3 regions of the Pyruvatibacter sp. HU-CL02332 genome follow, and region 3 is predicted to be linked to each of the others. Evidence: predicted binding sites of a transcription regulator. Region 3 holds the regulator's gene; each other region holds the start of a gene.
What was found. Region 3 encodes LexA, which represses DNA repair genes until DNA is damaged. Its sites were predicted from a motif close to TGTTCNNNNTGTGTTCNG; they were not measured.
Positions count from the first base shown of each region.

Region 1: the regulator LexA is predicted to act here: its motif matches at 1,332-1,349, upstream of ABXH05_RS07685 (YifB family Mg chelatase-like AAA ATPase).
Region 2: the regulator LexA is predicted to act here: its motif matches at 2,049-2,066, upstream of ABXH05_RS12155 (single-stranded DNA-binding protein).

Region 1 covers NZ_BAABWK010000001.1:1,613,686-1,619,350, reverse strand. The annotation lists gene ABXH05_RS07685 (YifB family Mg chelatase-like AAA ATPase) at 1-1,194, opposite strand, end outside; gene gshB (glutathione synthase) at 1,438-2,379, opposite strand; gene ABXH05_RS07675 (transglutaminase family protein) at 2,555-3,466, opposite strand; gene ABXH05_RS07670 (BON domain-containing protein) at 3,538-4,467, opposite strand; gene ABXH05_RS07665 (YraN family protein) at 4,827-5,189, opposite strand; gene rsmI (16S rRNA (cytidine(1402)-2'-O)-methyltransferase) at 5,186-5,665, opposite strand, start outside.
Region 2 covers NZ_BAABWK010000002.1:298,051-303,715, forward strand. The annotation lists gene uvrA (excinuclease ABC subunit UvrA) at 1-1,370, opposite strand, end outside; gene ABXH05_RS12150 (GNAT family N-acetyltransferase) at 1,367-1,894, opposite strand; gene ABXH05_RS12155 (single-stranded DNA-binding protein) at 2,212-2,709, shown strand; gene ABXH05_RS12160 (SDR family oxidoreductase) at 2,749-4,059, shown strand; gene ABXH05_RS12165 (DUF2269 family protein) at 4,056-4,535, shown strand; gene ABXH05_RS12170 (TetR family transcriptional regulator) at 4,563-5,096, opposite strand; gene ABXH05_RS12175 (protein phosphatase 2C domain-containing protein) at 5,240-5,665, shown strand, end outside.
Region 3 covers NZ_BAABWK010000002.1:473,345-479,009, forward strand. The annotation lists gene trpD (anthranilate phosphoribosyltransferase) at 1-703, shown strand, start outside; gene trpC (indole-3-glycerol phosphate synthase TrpC) at 706-1,491, shown strand; gene ABXH05_RS13020 (GNAT family N-acetyltransferase) at 1,620-2,027, shown strand; gene moaC (cyclic pyranopterin monophosphate synthase MoaC) at 2,024-2,512, shown strand; gene lexA (transcriptional repressor LexA) at 2,750-3,463, shown strand; gene ABXH05_RS13035 (ComEC/Rec2 family competence protein) at 3,754-5,665, opposite strand, start outside.

The DNA.
Region 1 (5,665 bases), on a different contig from region 3:
CACCCCATGGCGCATGTCGGCAGCGGAAACCGGTGGCACGTCAAGCTGGATGTCAATTCGGTCCATCAGCGGGCCTGAGACCCTCGTTTGATAGTCCTGAGCACAGCGCGGCAGGCGCCCGCAGGCCAAGCCGGGCTCACTGGCAAAGCCGCAGCGGCAGGGATTCATGGCAGCGACCAGCTGCACGCGGGCCGGATAGCTCACATGGTGGTTGGCCCGGGCGATGACGGCAGAGCCTGTTTCCAGGGGTTGCCGCAAGGCATCAAGCACCGGGCGGGCAAATTCGGCCAATTCATCGAGAAACAGCACGCCGTTATGGGCCAACGAGACTTCGCCGGGCTTGGCCTTGATGCCACCGCCCACAAGGGCGGCCATGGACGCTGAATGATGCGGTGCCCTAAAAGGCCGATCGGGACTGAGGGCTCCACCTTCCAAAACACCGGCAACGGACGCCACCATGGCGACGTCCAGCATCTCTTTGGGGGTCATGGGCGGCAGAATGCCGGGCAACCGGCTGGCCAGCATCGACTTGCCCGCGCCCGGAGGGCCAACGAACAGCAGATTGTGCGCCCCGGCGGCGGCCACTTCGAGCGCACGCTTGGCGGTTTCCTGGCCCTTGATGTCCGCCATGTCTGGCACCGTGCCCACCTGCGGCGGCGTGCCGGGCCGTGGCACAGGCAGGACCTGAACACCCTTGATGTGATTGACGAACTCAAGAAGCGTTGCGGGCGCAATGATCTCAATGTCCCCGGCCCAGGCCGCTTCCGGCCCGCAGGTCTCGGGACAGACAAGGCCGCGATCAGCTGCATTGGCAGCAATCGCGGCTGGCAAGGCACCAGTGACCGGCGCAATGCTGCCGTCCAGACCAAGCTCGCCGAGCACACACAACCCATCCATGGCGTCCTGCGGGATAACGCCCAGAGCGGTCATCAGGGCAAGGGCGATGGGCAGATCATAATGGCTGCCTTCCTTGGGAAGGTCGGCGGGCGCCAGATTGACGGTGATGCGCTTGGGCGGCAGCGCCAGACCGATGGCGGTGAGAGCGGCGCGTACCCGTTCGCGGCTTTCGGCAACTGCCTTGTCACCCAGGCCCACAACGGTGAAAGCGGGGACGCCAGGCGAAATCTGGACCTGGACACCTACATCTCGTGCCTCAACGCCTTCAAAGGCGACAGTATTGATCCGCGCCACCATCGTCCTGCCCTCGCACCCAGGATTTAAATGCCGAGCTGCCTCGTTGAGACGTCGCCTGCAAATGTTCCGCAAGTCGAGGTCAACTTGACAACCGAGTAGGATTATCCCCAATCCACTTCTGTAAAATGGACCGTAACACGAACATTATAGGAACGCACGTTCTTCTTGATGGGAGTATGTTAACCTTTGGCGTTAACGAATGGAACGAAATTGGGCAGCCTTAAGGGCGTGTCAGACGGTGCCTCAGGCCCGCTTGGCTTCGATGACATCCCAGATCATGGCGGCGATATTGGTGCCGTCGAAGCGTTCGATCTCGCGCAGCCCCGTCGGTGAGGTGACGTTGATTTCGGTCATGTAGTCGCCAATGACATCAATGCCGACAAAGATCAGACCGCGCCGTTTGAGCTCCGGTCCGATGATGGCGCAGATCTCGCGCTCGCGATCTGTCAACTTGGTTGCTTCTGGGCGTCCACCCACATGCATGTTGGAGCGGCTTTCACCGGCAGCCGGGACCCGGTTGATTGCACCGGCAATTTCGCCGTCCACCAGAATGATGCGTTTGTCGCCCGCGCGCACGGCTGGCAGATAGGCCTGCGCGATCAATGGCTCACGGTACATCTGGGTGAACATCTCAAGGAGCGACGCCATGTTCTCGTCGTCCTTTTTGACGCGAAAGACGCCCGCACCGCCATTGCCGTAGAGCGGTTTGAGGATGATATCGCCATGTTCTGCTCGGAAAGCCTTGATATCCTGCTCGTTTGACGAGATCAGGGTCGGTGGCATCACACCGTCAAACTCGGTGACAAACAGCTTTTCCGGTGCGTTGCGGACATGGGTCGGGTCGTTCACCACCAGAGTATGGGGGTGGATGTGATCCAGAATGTGGGTGGCGGTGATGTAGCTCATGTCGAAGGGCGGATCCTGCCGCATGAGCACCACATCGACATCGCGCATGTCAGTGACAACTGAGTTGCCGTGGGTGAAATGATCACCCTGCGTGTCACGCACCTCAAGCGGTCGTGTGTGGGCGAGCACCTTGCCGTCGTGCAGCGACAGGTCACGTGGCAGATAATAAGAAAGCTCATGGCCGCGGGCCTGGGCTTCCAGCGCGAGGCGGAAGGTTGAGTCCCCCTGAATGTCGAAGGCTGCTACCGGGTCCGTCTGAATTGCTACTTTGAGAGTCATATGCCGCCCTGCTCCACCGGTTGTCTTGGGCCGGTTCTTCTGGGGCCGGTTCAAGCCCGGCCAGATTTTGCGTTGTGTTCTGGTTCGGGCGGAATGTCGGGGTGCGGCCCCCCAAGGTCAATGGGCAACGTTGTGCATGCGCTGCCAAACATCGGTTTCGGGACCCGTTGGAAGACTAGTTCAGGCTCATACGCAGTTTGTCGGCGCGGGACTTGGCCTCGCGGGCAATCTGGCCACGGCCCTCTGCCAGCGCCAGCTCGGCGGCGCGCGCATAGGCTTTGCGGGCGGACATCAAACTGCCCGTCTCGCCATCAAGGCTGCCGCGCTCCAGCCACAGCGCCGGATCACGTGGCGCAATGGCGGTCATGCGGGACAGGATGGCGTCGGCCCGGGTGAGATCGCGGGCCTGAGAGGCGCGGGAATAGATATTGTTTTGGAGCCGTAACAAAACGGCGCGCGCTGAGACAGGCGCCAAAGCGCGCTCAAGATCGGCCATGCTCGGGTCGTCCTGATCATCCTCAAGACCCTGAACCCGGGCCAGCAACGAGGTGATGGCGTCCTCGTCCAGCACCTGCCCGCCGGAGAACGGGTCGATCATCACAGGCGGCGGACCACCCTGCACGACGCCATTGAGGCGCACCAGGAAATGACCGGGGAAATTGACGCCGGACACAGCCCAGCCATTGGCGCGCCCGGCATGGATGTAGAGCAGACCCAACGCCACCGGCAGGCCGCGCTTGCGATCAATCACCCGCACCAGATTGGCATTCGCCATGTCGTCATAGGTCACGCGGTCGCCGTCATAGCCAAAGTCACCGGCGATCACGTCTGCCAGAGCCTGTGCCTGCGCGCGGGTGCGGGCGGCCTCGCGCCGTGTGGGATCAGCCGACTGGGCGTCGGGTGTCTCAAGGGCTTTGGCGCGCGCCGCCACGTCGCTGACGATGCGGGCGAGATGGGCGTGATAGGGGTCCAGCACCAGGTCAGGCATGTCGGCAGCGCCAAGGGCCAGCGCTGTGTGCGCCAGGTCCAGGGCATCGTCAGCCGCCTCACCGGCAGCGCGCAGAATGCGATCAAGCTCAGGCGTCATGGATTGCTTTCCCGCAGAGAACTGGTGCCGCCGGGCCTCGACGTCACCACGACGGGTGTATGATAGCGCCCTCATCTGATTGGCGCTAAGTCGCGACTCTCAATGCCGCGATTTTGCGGAGAGAGGGATACCGGGCCGGACGAGGCGGGCTGGCTGTATGCGGGCTCATAATACGGCTCGCGCGCAGGCGCTGAGTAGTAAGAGGGCTGGGTACTGGCGGTTTCGATGGCCGCAGCATCCTCATAGGCCGACATGTCCGTGCGCAGCGGCGGCTGGCCGGTGAGCAGATCCGCTGTTTCATTGCTTTCAGACAGGGTATGGCCCTGCCGATCGCCAGACGGTTGGCGTTCAAATGGCTGTACCGCCGGAGCGCTGGGTGGCCGGGCGTCCGCCATGCGGCGATGATCGTCTACCGTGATGGCGTGCATCACGACGCGTTTGACGCCATTGATGTCGCGCGCATGGGCTGCGACGCGGTCAATCTCGGCGGCGTCCTGACCAATGCCCAGAATGTAGACCGAGCCGTTGGTGACATCGGTTTCGTAGTTGATGTCTGAAATGCTGAAATCCGTCAGCAGCCGGGCTGTCAGCTTGGTGCCGATCCAGCCATCCGCTGGCAGGGCTTCAAAAGTCGAGCGATCGGCAATCTCGACTTCATTGATCACTTCGCGGACGCCGGGCACCGTCCAGGCAATCTTGCCTGCTTCCGCGCGGTCTTCAGGGTGCTGCACAAGGCCTGTCAGCATGACGCGGCCTTCCATGACATTGGTCGTCACATCGGAGAACAGCCCGTTGTCGCTTTTTATCAGCCGGTCCATCAGGCCGAGCTTGATTTCCGTGTCATCCAGCGCCTCGCCGATGGGACGCTCCTGAAAGGCTGCGATGCCAGCGGTCGCTCCGGCACCAACCGCCATGCCGATGGGTGAGCACGCGGCCATGGCCAGCGCTGCACCAATGGCGAAGACGGGGAAGAAGCGGGTCATGTTGATTGACTTGGTCATGAGACATGTCACCTGCAGACAGGAGGCACTGGGTGAGTGCCTCAACCACGGATCACCGCACGCCGACCCGCAAACAGCGAAGTGACATGCGGCAGTGAACCCGCTCGCGATGGCCGCGCGCGGACAAGTGGTTGCCGGATAATGACGTCCCTATTGGATGGCCATCCTTGGCCGAGGTGCCCCAGACTTTTGTCTGTTGTGGCGTGCCCTGCTTTTCTTGAGGGCGGATGTCCCGACTGACCGGCCCCCACCTTCTGTTCGCGAGGTGTTACGGGACCATGTCTTTCAGCAGCATCTTCATGCAACTGATTCGTTTTGGACAAACCCTTCATACCAGATCGCAGCACGGGGGCGAAACGTTAGTTGGAAATCCACGCGTTCTGGATGTGTTGGGGCCATCGGCCCGGTGCCATTGCCACCACGTCAAACCGGATATCGCAGTCGGCCAAACCAGGCCTCCATGACGGCACCCAGCCGGCGGCCGCGGCAAGGCGTTGCTGCTGCCGCGCGGAGACCGAGGCAATGGCCTCGTCAGCACTGGCGCGGGTCTTCACTTCGACGATGACAAGCAACTTGCCCCGTTTGGCAACAAGGTCGATCTCGCCCAGAGGTGTGCGCAACCGCGTGGCAACAATGCGGTATCCCTTGAGCCGCAGCATCCAGGCGGCAAGGGTTTCAGCGCGGCGGCCGCGGGCTTCTGCGGCCTGACGCTTACTGTTCATTCGCCATCTTCATGTCCGGGAGCTTCATCTTCGGTGGCGTCATCCACCGCAGACAACTCCAGCGCGCGGGCATAGGCGCGTTTGCGCGGCATGTTGAGTGCCTTTGCAACCTCTGCCGCTGCGCGGCTGGCGCTTTGGGAGCGCATGGCATCCTTCAGGGCTGCATCAAGCGCGTTGTCGTCGGCCTCCAGCTCTTGCGGAGGCGCAATGACGAGAACCACCTCGCCGCGCGGCGGGCCTTCAGCGGCGTAGTGCTCTGCCAAATCCGGCAGCGTGCCGCGTCGCACCTCCTCAAACCGCTTTGTCAGTTCGCGGGTGACCGCTGCTTCCCGGGGGCCCAGCCCCTCCGCCAGCGCAGCGAGCGTCGGTTCAATACGTTTGGCGGCTTCGAGAATGACAAGCGTTGCCGGCACCGGTGCCAGTTCGGCGATGGTGCGGGCGCGGGCGCCCTGTTTGGCAGGCAAAAAACCCTGAAA
Region 2 (5,665 bases), 180 kb from region 3:
TTGTCCACGGTGGAAAACCACTCATGGGCTTCGCGGATGGAAAAGTCGGCGACTTCGCTGATGTGAAGTTTTGCAATCTTGACCGCGAGGGCTTCGGGCTTAAGACGATTACCGCCACAGGACTCACACGGATGGGCCGACTGGAAGCGGGCCAGTTCTTCGCGCATCCAGGCTGAATCCGTTTCGCGCCATCGGCGCTGAATGTTGCCAACGACACCTTCAAACGTCTTCTTGGTCTTGTAAGAGCGGATGCCGTCGTCGTAGTGAAACTCAACTTCTTCCTTGCCGGTGCCAAATAGAATGGCATTGCGCAGTGTCTCGGACAGATCGCTCCACGCTTCGTTCATGGATCCACCATAGTGATCCACCATCGCCTGCAATGTCTGGGTGTAATAGGGCGACGTGGTGCCCGTCTTGGCCCACGGCGCAACCGCACCCTGACGCAGGCTCAAGGAAGGTTCCGGCACCACCAGATCAGGCTCGAATTGCAGCTCCGTGCCCAGGCCATCACAGGATGGACATGCCCCGAATGGATTGTTGAACGAGAACAGGCGCGGTTCGATTTCTTCAATCGTGAAGCCAGATACCGGGCAGGCGAATTTTTCTGAGAAGATGAGCTGACGGGGATTGCCGTCGTCGTCTTTTTCGTCGGCGAACTCGGCAATGGCGATGCCTTCAGCCAGCCGCAGCGCAGTCTCCATACTGTCTGCCAGGCGGCCTGATATGTCCTTGCGGACGACAAGCCGATCCACGACGACTTCAATGTCGTGTTTCTTCTTCTTGTCGAGCTTGGGAACATCTTCAAGCTCGTAGAATTCACCATCAACCTTCACACGCTGGAAACCGCGCTTGAGCAGGTCCGCGAACTCCTTGCGGTATTCGCCCTTGCGGCCACGGATCATCGGGGCGAGCAGGAACAGCCGCGTGCCTTCCTCGAGGGCCAGCACCCGGTCCACCATCTGGCTGACGGTCTGGCTTTCGATGGGCAGACCTGTAGCCGGTGAATAGGGAATGCCAACACGCGCAAACAGCAGACGCATGTAATCATAGATTTCGGTGACAGTGCCGACGGTGGATCGCGGGTTGCGGGACGTCGTCTTCTGTTCAATTGAAATGGCCGGTGACAGACCTTCGATGTAGTCGACGTCCGGCTTTTCCATCATCTGCAGGAACTGCCGTGCATAGGCAGACAAGCTCTCTACGTAGCGGCGCTGGCCTTCCGCATAGATGGTATCAAAAGCCAGAGATGACTTGCCGGAGCCGGACAGGCCCGTGATGACGACCAGCTTGTCGCGCGGCAGTTCAACATCGACACCTTTGAGATTGTGTTCGCGGGCGCCTTTAACGGTGATGTTGCGAAGTCCGGTCAAGAGGTCACATCCTGTGATTGGCTTTTGTAAAGAGACCGCGTCAGACGAAAACGAAGATGCGGTTTGTCGTAGTAGGTGCCCTGGCCATCCGGGCGCATGCCGAGGCGCAAGGCAACCTGAATAGAGGCTTCATTTGCAGCGCGGATGACTGCGTAGATAGGGTCAATGTTCCGCGTATCAAATCCATAAGACAGCAGCCGCGCTGCCGCTTCTGTGGCGTATCCGTGGCCGCGGCCTGTTTCAAGAAAATGCCAGCCGATCTCGATCAGACCGCTGTCTTCAAGCGGCTGCAAGATCACCTGTCCCAGTAGCGCTTCCGTATCTTTTGGAAACACCGCCCAGTAGCCCATGCCGTTGGGTGCGTCTTCGAAAAACGCCTCAGAGGCAAAATACCCAGCCTGCGCTTCAGCCGTGTAAGGCTCGTCGCGCCACCAATAGACCTCTGGATCCGTCGTTATGCGGCAAAAGGCATCGACTGTGGCTGGTTCCAGACCATAGGGCACCAGCCGCAAACGGTCCGACATCAGCAAAGGCAGGCCGTGCGGGCTGCTAATTGTGTTGGAGCTTTGGGACATGGAGGCGCTGAAACTCTGGATGAAACCGTTGGTTTTGGATGTGGCGGAGGCGGTGGGCCGCGCAGTGTGCTTAGACTGCTGGCTCAAGTCGATTCGGCATGCTAAGAACATAGCAAGAACATATCGATTTGTTGTGGATTAAATCCGCGGCGATGGGGCAGGCCGCGTGATTATCGGCTACCTTTCGCGCAACTCAATAACCTGGCACGTCACCGGCACCTTCCGGCAGGCACCCAGGACGACCATTCCAAGGAAAGGCCCGCACCATGGCAGGCAGTGTCAATAAAGTTATCCTCATCGGCAATCTGGGCGCAGACCCTGAAGTGCGGCATACGCAGGACGGCAAACCGATCGTCAATCTGCGCATCGCGACATCAGAAAGCTGGCGCGACCGAAATTCCGGTGAGCGCCGCGAGCGCACGGAATGGCATCGCGTCGTGATCTTCTCGGAAGGCCTGGCGAAGATTGCTGAGCAATATCTGAAGAAGGGCTCGAAGGTATATCTCGAAGGCCAGCTCCAGACGCGCAAATGGCAGGACCAGTCCGGTCAGGACCGCTATTCAACTGAAGTGGTGCTGCAGGGCTTCAACTCGACGCTCACCATGCTTGATGGCCGTGGCGACAGCGGCGGCATGGGTGCCGGCTCCGGTGGGGGCATGGGTGCATCAGGCGGCGGTGGTGGCGGTGGCCGTCCGGCAGCTGCGGCAGCTGGCGGCGGTGATGATTTCGGCGGCGGCGACTTCGACGACGAAGTGCCGTTCTAGCGCTCAGCTCCCTTTCGCACCCACGCAGGTGACTTCCTCATGAAAGTCGGACTAATCGGCGCGCATGGCTTTATTGGCAGCCATGTTGCGCGCCGGTTTGTTCGGGCTGGTCACGAGGTCACTGGATTTGGCCGCGACCTTGATCTGGGGCGCCGACTTGTCCCGACTGTCGAGTGGCGGCCCTGCGATCTCAATACTGATACGGATCCGCAGATTTGGGCAGACCGCTTGGAAGGTTGCGATGTGCTCGTCAACTGCGCAGGCGTTCTTCAAAAGACATCCAGAGATGATCCTGCCGCCATTCATGGCGCAGCGACTTGTGCGCTCTTTGACGGTGCTCTCAAAGCAGGCGTCCGGCGCATCATCCATGTTTCGGCACTTGGTGCAGACGATGATGTGGATACCGAGTATTCCAGGTCGAAGCGCGTTGCCGACAAATACCTGGCCGAGCTCGACACGGACTGGATCATTCTCAAGCCATCGCTTGTGGTCGCCCGCGAGTGTTATGGCGGCACGGCCATGGTCCGTATGCTGGCAGGGCTGCCTGGTCTGGTCGTGATCCCCGAACAGGCGAACATCGTGTTTCAGCCTGTCGCCATGGATGACCTGACCGACGGCATCCTCAGACTGTCTGACGCCAACGCACCCTCACGCCTGACGCTGGCGGTGACCGGCCCCGCGATTCAGGACCTTGCCGACATCGTGCAGACCATCCGCGCATGGCTGGGGTTTGGGCCTGCTCGTATTCTGGCTGTTCCCGGGTGGGCCATGCGGCCGGCCATCTTGGCAGCGGACCTGCTTGGCTATCTGGGGGTCGAGACGGCATTGCGGTCCACTTCATTCAAGCAGACTGAAAAGCCCAACACGGCAAATCATGTTCCCTTTGAAGAGGCGACCCGTCTCAAGGTCCAGCCCATCGGGACGGCGCTTGCACATGATCCAGCCTCCCGCGCGGACCGGCGCGATGCACGATTAGCTGCACCGCTGATTGCACTGCGTGTGTTGCTGGCGTTCTTCTGGATTGCGACAGGCATAGTCACGCTGGCAGGCATCACGCACGCGGCCCAGGCCGACGCAGCCCTTGCACTGACCGCACTGGTTGGCAGCACGGCAACACTTGCAGCGATCATTGCCACGTCATGTCTTGATGTGATGCTTGGCGTCTGGTTGATCACCGCGCGGGATCTGTGGCGGCCCTGCGCAGCGCAGATACTGCTGAGCCTTGGCTATATTGGCGGCCTGACGTTGCTGGCCCCGGACATGTGGGCTGATCCGCTCGGGCCGCTTTTGAAGGTTCTGCCGATCATTGGCGCTACACTTGTTCTCGCTGCGTCAGGAGCGCGGCGATGATGGATGCGTTTCTGGTCTGGAAGTGGATACATATCCTCAGCGCGGCTGTGCTGTTTGGAACCGGGCTGGGCATCGCCTTTTTCATGTTCATGGCGCATCGCACCGGCAGCCCAATTGTCATTGCCAGGGTCGGACGCATTGTCGTTGTTGCGGATTTTCTTTTCACGGCAACCGCAGTCGTGGTGCAGCCGGTTAGCGGCATCGCACTCGCTGTGCTAGCGGGCTACAGCCTGCTGGATGAGTGGCTCCTCGCGACCTATGCCCTTTATGCACTTATCGGATGTTGCTGGCTGCCGGTTGTCTGGATCCAATGGAAGATGCAGAAGCTGGCGCAACACGCGGCGGACACCAATGCTGATCTACCAGCGCAATACCACCAGCTGTTTGCATGGTGGTTCTGGCTTGGCTGGCCGGCTTTCGCCTCGGTCATGGCTATCTATGTACTGATGCTCGTTCGTCCGGCGCAGGTCTTCTAGGCCGGCCCTGAAGCGGTCAATGAAAACTCAGTTGATGCCCGTCGCATCTTTTATGGCGTCGGTCATTCCGACACTCTTGAGCAACAACACCCCCTCTATTGTCAGCAGCAATCCGGCAGCTTCTGATCTTCGTTTCTTGGGAGACGTGCTTTTGAGCTGAGCGTGGCCCCATTCCAGAAACCGCTCTCCAAGCTGCTGACCGATCGCGCGATAGAATGCGGCTCCGTGGGCCGCAAGCGCTGATATCTCTAGCCACATGCGCATATAGGGCCACAGATCGTCTTCCAGCGCCGCCTTCAACAGGGCTGGCTGCAGTTTTTCCAGCGGCATGGGGTGTGGTGCTGCCCGGTCTCTGAGAATGATCTCCAGGCGGTCGCCAATCACGCCCAGCGTTGCGGTGATGATCTCGTTCTTGTCCTTGAAGTAGTAGAGCAGCATGCGGTCGCTGGTTTCAGCCGCGTCCGCCAAGGCGCGCAGACTTGAGGCAGAGAGCCCGTCTGACAGGACATGGTCCGCGAGACGCTCCAGTATTGCAGACCGGCGATCATCGGATTTGGCCACGGACTATCCTGTTGCAGGGAGCGAAGAGATTGCTGACATAGCGGATATGACGGGAATTGCCGCGCTTGTGTCAATTTGTCTGCGTATCATCAAAAGAGATACCCAAATCTGCAGTCCCGATAGATTTCCAAAAGGCGGCTTCCATGACCATTGATGTGCTCGACACCATTCATGACCCCGGCAAGATCGGCGGTGCCAACGACGACAATCTGGGTCACTCCGGCGATTACGCATGGGTGTTTGATGGGGCTACGGGACTGGTGGAGGAGCAACTCACCGGAACTGCGAGCGATGCTGCCTGGCTTTCACAGGCAGGCACCGACGCGCTGCAGGCACGCGCGCCAAGCCATCGCGGGCCTCTTGCGGGTCTTGTTGATGAAGTCATTGACGATGTGACGCGGCGCTTTGAAGCTGAAGCTCATCGGCAGCCACAGGAACGCTATGAACGCCCTACAGCGTCGCTCATTCTCGTCAGGCAGGTTGGCGGCGTTCTGGAATGCCTCAATTTCGGTGACTGCAAGATCCTCCTGCGCGACGGCACCGGGACATTCCAGACATTCGGGAGCAGC
Region 3 (5,665 bases):
GGTGGCCAAGCACGGCAACAAGGCCCTGACGTCCAAGTCCGGCTCAGCGGATGTCTTGCGTGCACTTGGCGTCAAGCTGGAGCTTGGCCCGGATGCCATTGCGCGGTGCATTGAGACCGCTGGCCTAGGCTTTATGTTTGCTCCGCAGCATCACGCCGCGATGAAACATGTGGGCCCAGTCCGAACGGAACTGGGTACGAGAACTATTTTCAATCTGCTTGGCCCCCTCTCAAACCCAGCGGGCACCAAACGGCAACTCGTCGGCGTGTTTGCGCGCGAATGGTGTGAACCTTTGGCACATGTGCTGCAGAACCTTGGAGCCACTCACGCGATCATCGCCCATGGATCTGACGGTCTGGATGAACTCACAACAACCGGTGTCAGCTATGTCAGCGAATTGTCTGACGGCGTGGTGCGCAATTATGAAGTGACGCCGGAAGATGTTGGCCTGACACGTGCTGACCCCAAGGCGCTTGTCGGCGGAGACGAGAGCGAGAATGCCGAAGCCCTGCGTGCTCTTCTGGACGGCCAGTCCGGTGCCTATCGTGACATTGTTGTTCTCAATGCTGCCGCAGCACTCAAGGTTGCAGGCAAAGCTGAGACACTTCAGGTGGGTGCCAAACAGGCCGAAGCAGCCATTGATGACGGCAAAGCAAAGGCTGCGCTTGATGCACTTATCGCATCGAGCAATCAGGCAGAGTGAAAATGGACATCCTTTCCCAGATTGCGGCGTACAAGCGCGAGGAAATTGCTGCTGCCAAGCAAGCGATACCAATGGCTGAACTCGAGAAGCAGGCGGCAGACGCCCCAGCAGTGCGCCCGTTCGCCAAAGCGCTTGAGACCGCGCAGTCATCAGGCTACGGGCTGATTGCCGAAATCAAAAAAGCAAGCCCGTCAAAAGGCCTCATCCGTGCTGACTTTGATCCGCCCGCCCATGCCAAGGCATACGAAGACGGAGGCGCAACGTGCCTGTCCGTTCTCACGGATGCTCCGTCCTTTCAAGGCAAGCCGGACTATCTGGTTGCCGCGCGCAACGCCTGTTCCCTGCCGGTATTGCGTAAGGACTTTATGTTTGAGCCTTACCAGGTAGCTGAAGCCCGCGCGATGGGGGCTGACTGCATCCTCATCATCATGGCTTGCACGACGGATGCCGAGGCCGCAGACCTTGCCGCTGCAGCGCGCGACCATGGTATGGACGCCCTGGTTGAGGTGCATGACGCCGATGAACTTGCCCGCGGGCTCAAGCTCGACTGCCGGATGATTGGCATCAACAACCGCAATCTGCGGACGTTTGAGACGACGCTGGCGACAACAGAAGAACTGGCACCGAAAGTCACAGGTGACAGGTTTGTTGTGGGTGAAAGCGGCATTGCAAACCACAACGATGTCTTGCGTCTTGCCAAGGCCAATGTGCGCACCTATCTCGTCGGCGAAAGTCTGATGCGGCAGGCTGACGTGGCCGCCGCAACTCGTTCGCTTTTGAAAGGATAAGATCCATAGCTCACAAGCCCCTCCCAGAAGGTTACGCCATTCGTCAGGCCCATATAGCCGAAGCGCCTCAACTGCCGGAGATTGAAGACCGTGCAGGAGTACTCTTTCTAGAGTCGAACCACCCTGAGGTGAATGGGCACGAGGCAGGCTCTCCCCAATTGTTCCGTGCACATATCAATCAGAATCTCTGTTTCTTGATGGTCGATGCCGCCGATACACCCATTGGGTTTGCAACATGCGGTGTTCTGGACAGGGCGTTGCACTTGTATGAGTTGGCAATGGTACCTGAACACGGCGGCAGGGGATTGGGCAAAGCACTGATTGAGACAGTCTGCGCTGAAGCTAAGTCGCGCGGACTTGATGCTGTCACTCTTTCGACTTTCACAGACGTTGCATGGAATGGACCATTCTACGAGCGGGTTGGCTTCCGCACTCTTGATGATGACGAGCTATCGCCTGGCCTGCATCTGGTAAAGAACCATGAGGCCGACATAGGCCTCACTCATCGCTGCATCATGCGTCGGGAAATCAAATGACCAAGGATGCCCTTACCCATCTGGATGACCAGGGCAACGCAGCCATGGTGGATGTATCCGGCAAGGCCGTCACAGCACGTGAAGCTGTAGCCGGCAGCCGTATCACTATGTCAGCAGAAGCATTTGAAGCTTTGACAAGCGGTACGTCTCCAAAGGGTGACGTTATGGCGGCCGCCCGCATTGCCGGCATTATGGCCGCAAAAAAGACCAGTGACCTTATTCCGCTGTGTCACCCGCTGCCTCTGTCAAAAGTCGCTGTCACGCTGGAAACACGGCCGGATGAGCTAGCCGTTGATGTGACAGCAACAGCCCGCACAAGCGGACAAACCGGCGTCGAAATGGAAGCGCTCACGGCGGCAACGGTGGCAAGTCTGACGCTCTATGACATGCTCAAGGCCGTGGATAAGGCCATGACCATTGGCAATGTCCGGCTGCTAAAAAAGTCTGGCGGAAAGTCCGGAACCTTTGAGCGTGTTGAGGACTGACGCGACCTAAGCCCCACCATCTGCCCTTTTTGCGCTTGACGGAAATTGAGAACCAAAATAGAACATTTGAACCGTTTCGGTTTTGTTCTGATTTGATTTGATTCTGGAACGAAACCGCAACTTGGATGCGCTGGCATGCGGGCCGGCGCGCTGTATACAGATTGTGTGGCTGAACCTTCTCTTTTCGGAAGGTGCATGCTCCGCAATCACGCAAGAATTGCGGGAAGGGGTTCAGTCATGCTGACGCGCAAACAGCACGAGCTTTTGACATTCATACATGAGCGGATTCGCGAGACAGGTGTTTCGCCTTCTTTTGATGAAATGAAGGAAGCGCTGGATCTGAGGTCCAAATCCGGTATCCATCGCCTTATTACCGCGCTGGAGGAACGAGGTTTCATCCGGCGGATGCCGCACCGAGCCCGCGCCCTGGAGGTTGTAAAACTTCCTGAGTCAGCTGCTCCGCAATCAACACCTGCCAAGCGCGGATTCTCGCCGAGCGTCATCCAAGGCAGCCTGTCTGAGCCAGCACCGCTTCCAGACAATCACCATTCAGTGCCAGAAGGTGGGGATGCGCTCACCCTTCCGCTTGTTGGACGAATTGCGGCTGGTACACCTATTGAGGCGCTTCAGGACGACTCCAACCATGTGGGTGTTCCTGCAAGCTTGCTGGGCTCCGGCGAGCATTACGCTCTGGAGGTCAAGGGTGACTCGATGATCGATGCGGGTATTTTTGATGGCGACATTGTTGTCATTCAACGCGCAGACACCGCCAGCTCGGGTGAAATTGTGGTGGCGCTGGTTGATCAGCACGAAGCAACGCTCAAACGCCTGCGCCGCAAGGGCGATACCATTGCCCTTGAAGCCGCTAACCCGGCCTATGAGACACGGATTTTTCCGTCAGACCGAGTAAAGGTTCAGGGCAAACTCGTTGGCCTGATGCGCAGGTACTAATCCCCTGCTCACTTCTAGATGTGTTTCAGCGCGGTCTCGATTCCTTGCAGACGGCGCTCAAGCTTGTCGATTGATTTTGCGCGGGCTGACAGATCGCTCAGATGTGCTTCAATCCGCAGCAGAACCTCAGTCATATCCTTCACCGGATCACCACTTGAAGGCCGAATTGGCTGGGGTGTCCTGCGTTTGAATGGATTAAGTGATGGCATTGATCCCTCCGAACATCCTTGTGTTCCTGCCTACTCACACAATCCAAGTCTATTCAGGCGGATTTGTGTCAGCCTAAATCCTCAAGGCCTGCAACGGGTCCAGGGACGGATGCCAGACACATCACACGCAGTTACGATGCGAACCCCCATCGGCATGTGCGCATCAGCGTAAAGCGCATGTGAACCGCGCCTCTGCAATGCACTCCTGTCGATTATGACCGGCACACGACAAGCCACAGGTGCATATGTGTCGGTCACAATGACCTTTGCCTCGCCACAGTCTTCGATCAGGCCACGCCAGGTTCGGGGCACAGAAATCAATCCAATGTCGGAATGTCGGGCAATACACCCGTCCGCATCACAGACGAATAGGCTCGCGGCCGCCAGTTTTTGAGATCGCAGATCAGCATCGCGCCTCAGCCAGGTCTCAGCGGAAAATCCAGCACGTCGGGATGCGCTCAGGGCTAGCTGCTTGTTCATATCTCGGACCGCGACAAGTTCCGCGTCTCGATCTACCAGAACGTCCGGGTACGGATTTGTCATCGCCAACGCAATTCCCAAAATTGGCCCAAGCATCCCAACCCACCGCAGTGACGTTGCCCACAGGGCCATCCACAATCCGCCGGCTATCAGCAGGGCCAAGGACGCATCCGGCATTGCGGGAACCGCCGTAATCGCGCCAGGCCAACTGGCAACTGTGTCGGCAACCATAGTGATAAGCGAGATGCCCTGCCCGGCCGCCCAAAGAGGAATGGCCTCCAGGCCGAATGGCATTGCAACAAAGGCCAAAAGTGCCGCTGGCATAACGACAAAACCAACGATAGGCATCGCTGCGAGGTTGGCCACAAGACCAAAATCAACAACCCTATTGAAGTGGAATGCGGCAAACGGTGCGGTGGCCAATGACGCAACAATCGACGTCAATGCAATACCGCCCAGATACAGCACACCCTTCGCTACCACACCGCGTTCCGCCATCGTGCTGCTCCACCGACTGAGCCAGGGGCGTGACGCCTCGTAGAAGGCGACCAGAGCAATGGCCGCTGAAAATGACATCTGGAAGCTGGCCTCCATGACTGCTTCCGGTGTCAGTACCATTACGATCATTGCGGCCAGGGCGACGTTGCGCATGGTGATAGCTGGGCGGTCCAACATCACCGCAACAAAGATCAACGTGAACATGACGAAGGCACGTTGTGTTGCGACGGACCCGCCGGAGACAAGCAGATACCCAAAACCACCAATGAGCGCCGCTGCAGCCGCCCATTTTTTGATGGGCATCCTCAATGCCAAGGGCGGCAAGAGGGCCAACAGCCCGCGAACGCCCCAAAAGATGGCCCCCGCAAACAGCGCCATATGCAGTCCAGAAATGGCAAGAAGATGCGCCAGACCTGTATCCCGCAGGTCCTGCAGCACATTTTCGGGAATACCTCCCCTGTCGCCTGTCATCAATGCTGCAGCTATGGCGCCCTGGGGGGGCGGAAGCGCGGCGACAATCCGGTCTGTCAGAGCATCACGCAGCCTGCTGACGCAGAACCGCAGGCAAGTGGTCCATGTGTTCGGCGCAGGTGCGACGCGGGCGAGCGGAGATATGGCGTAACCCACGGCTCCAAGCTGGCGAAAATAGGCCTGCCGCCCAAAGTCAAAAGCACTCGGTGCTGCTGGACCCGGCGGCGGCATTAGTCCAGCACGCACTGACACCACATCACCAGGCTGGACCCTGTCCATCTGTGTCCTAACATTGATGCGGATTCGAGCTGGCATGCCCTCCTTCAACTGGCGGCCGAGGTGCGTTGGCGCAATGACCACCCGAGTTCCACCTTCCGCCCGGTTGGTCTTTTCCAACAAGATGCCCTCAATGGATATTGCCCTGATCGCCCTATCCAACACCGGTGCATCAACTCGCGCAGCGCGCCAGTCCGCAGTCACAAATCCAGCCATTAGTGCTGCAACCGCACACAGAACCATCCTTGGCGCCAATGACTGGCGAACG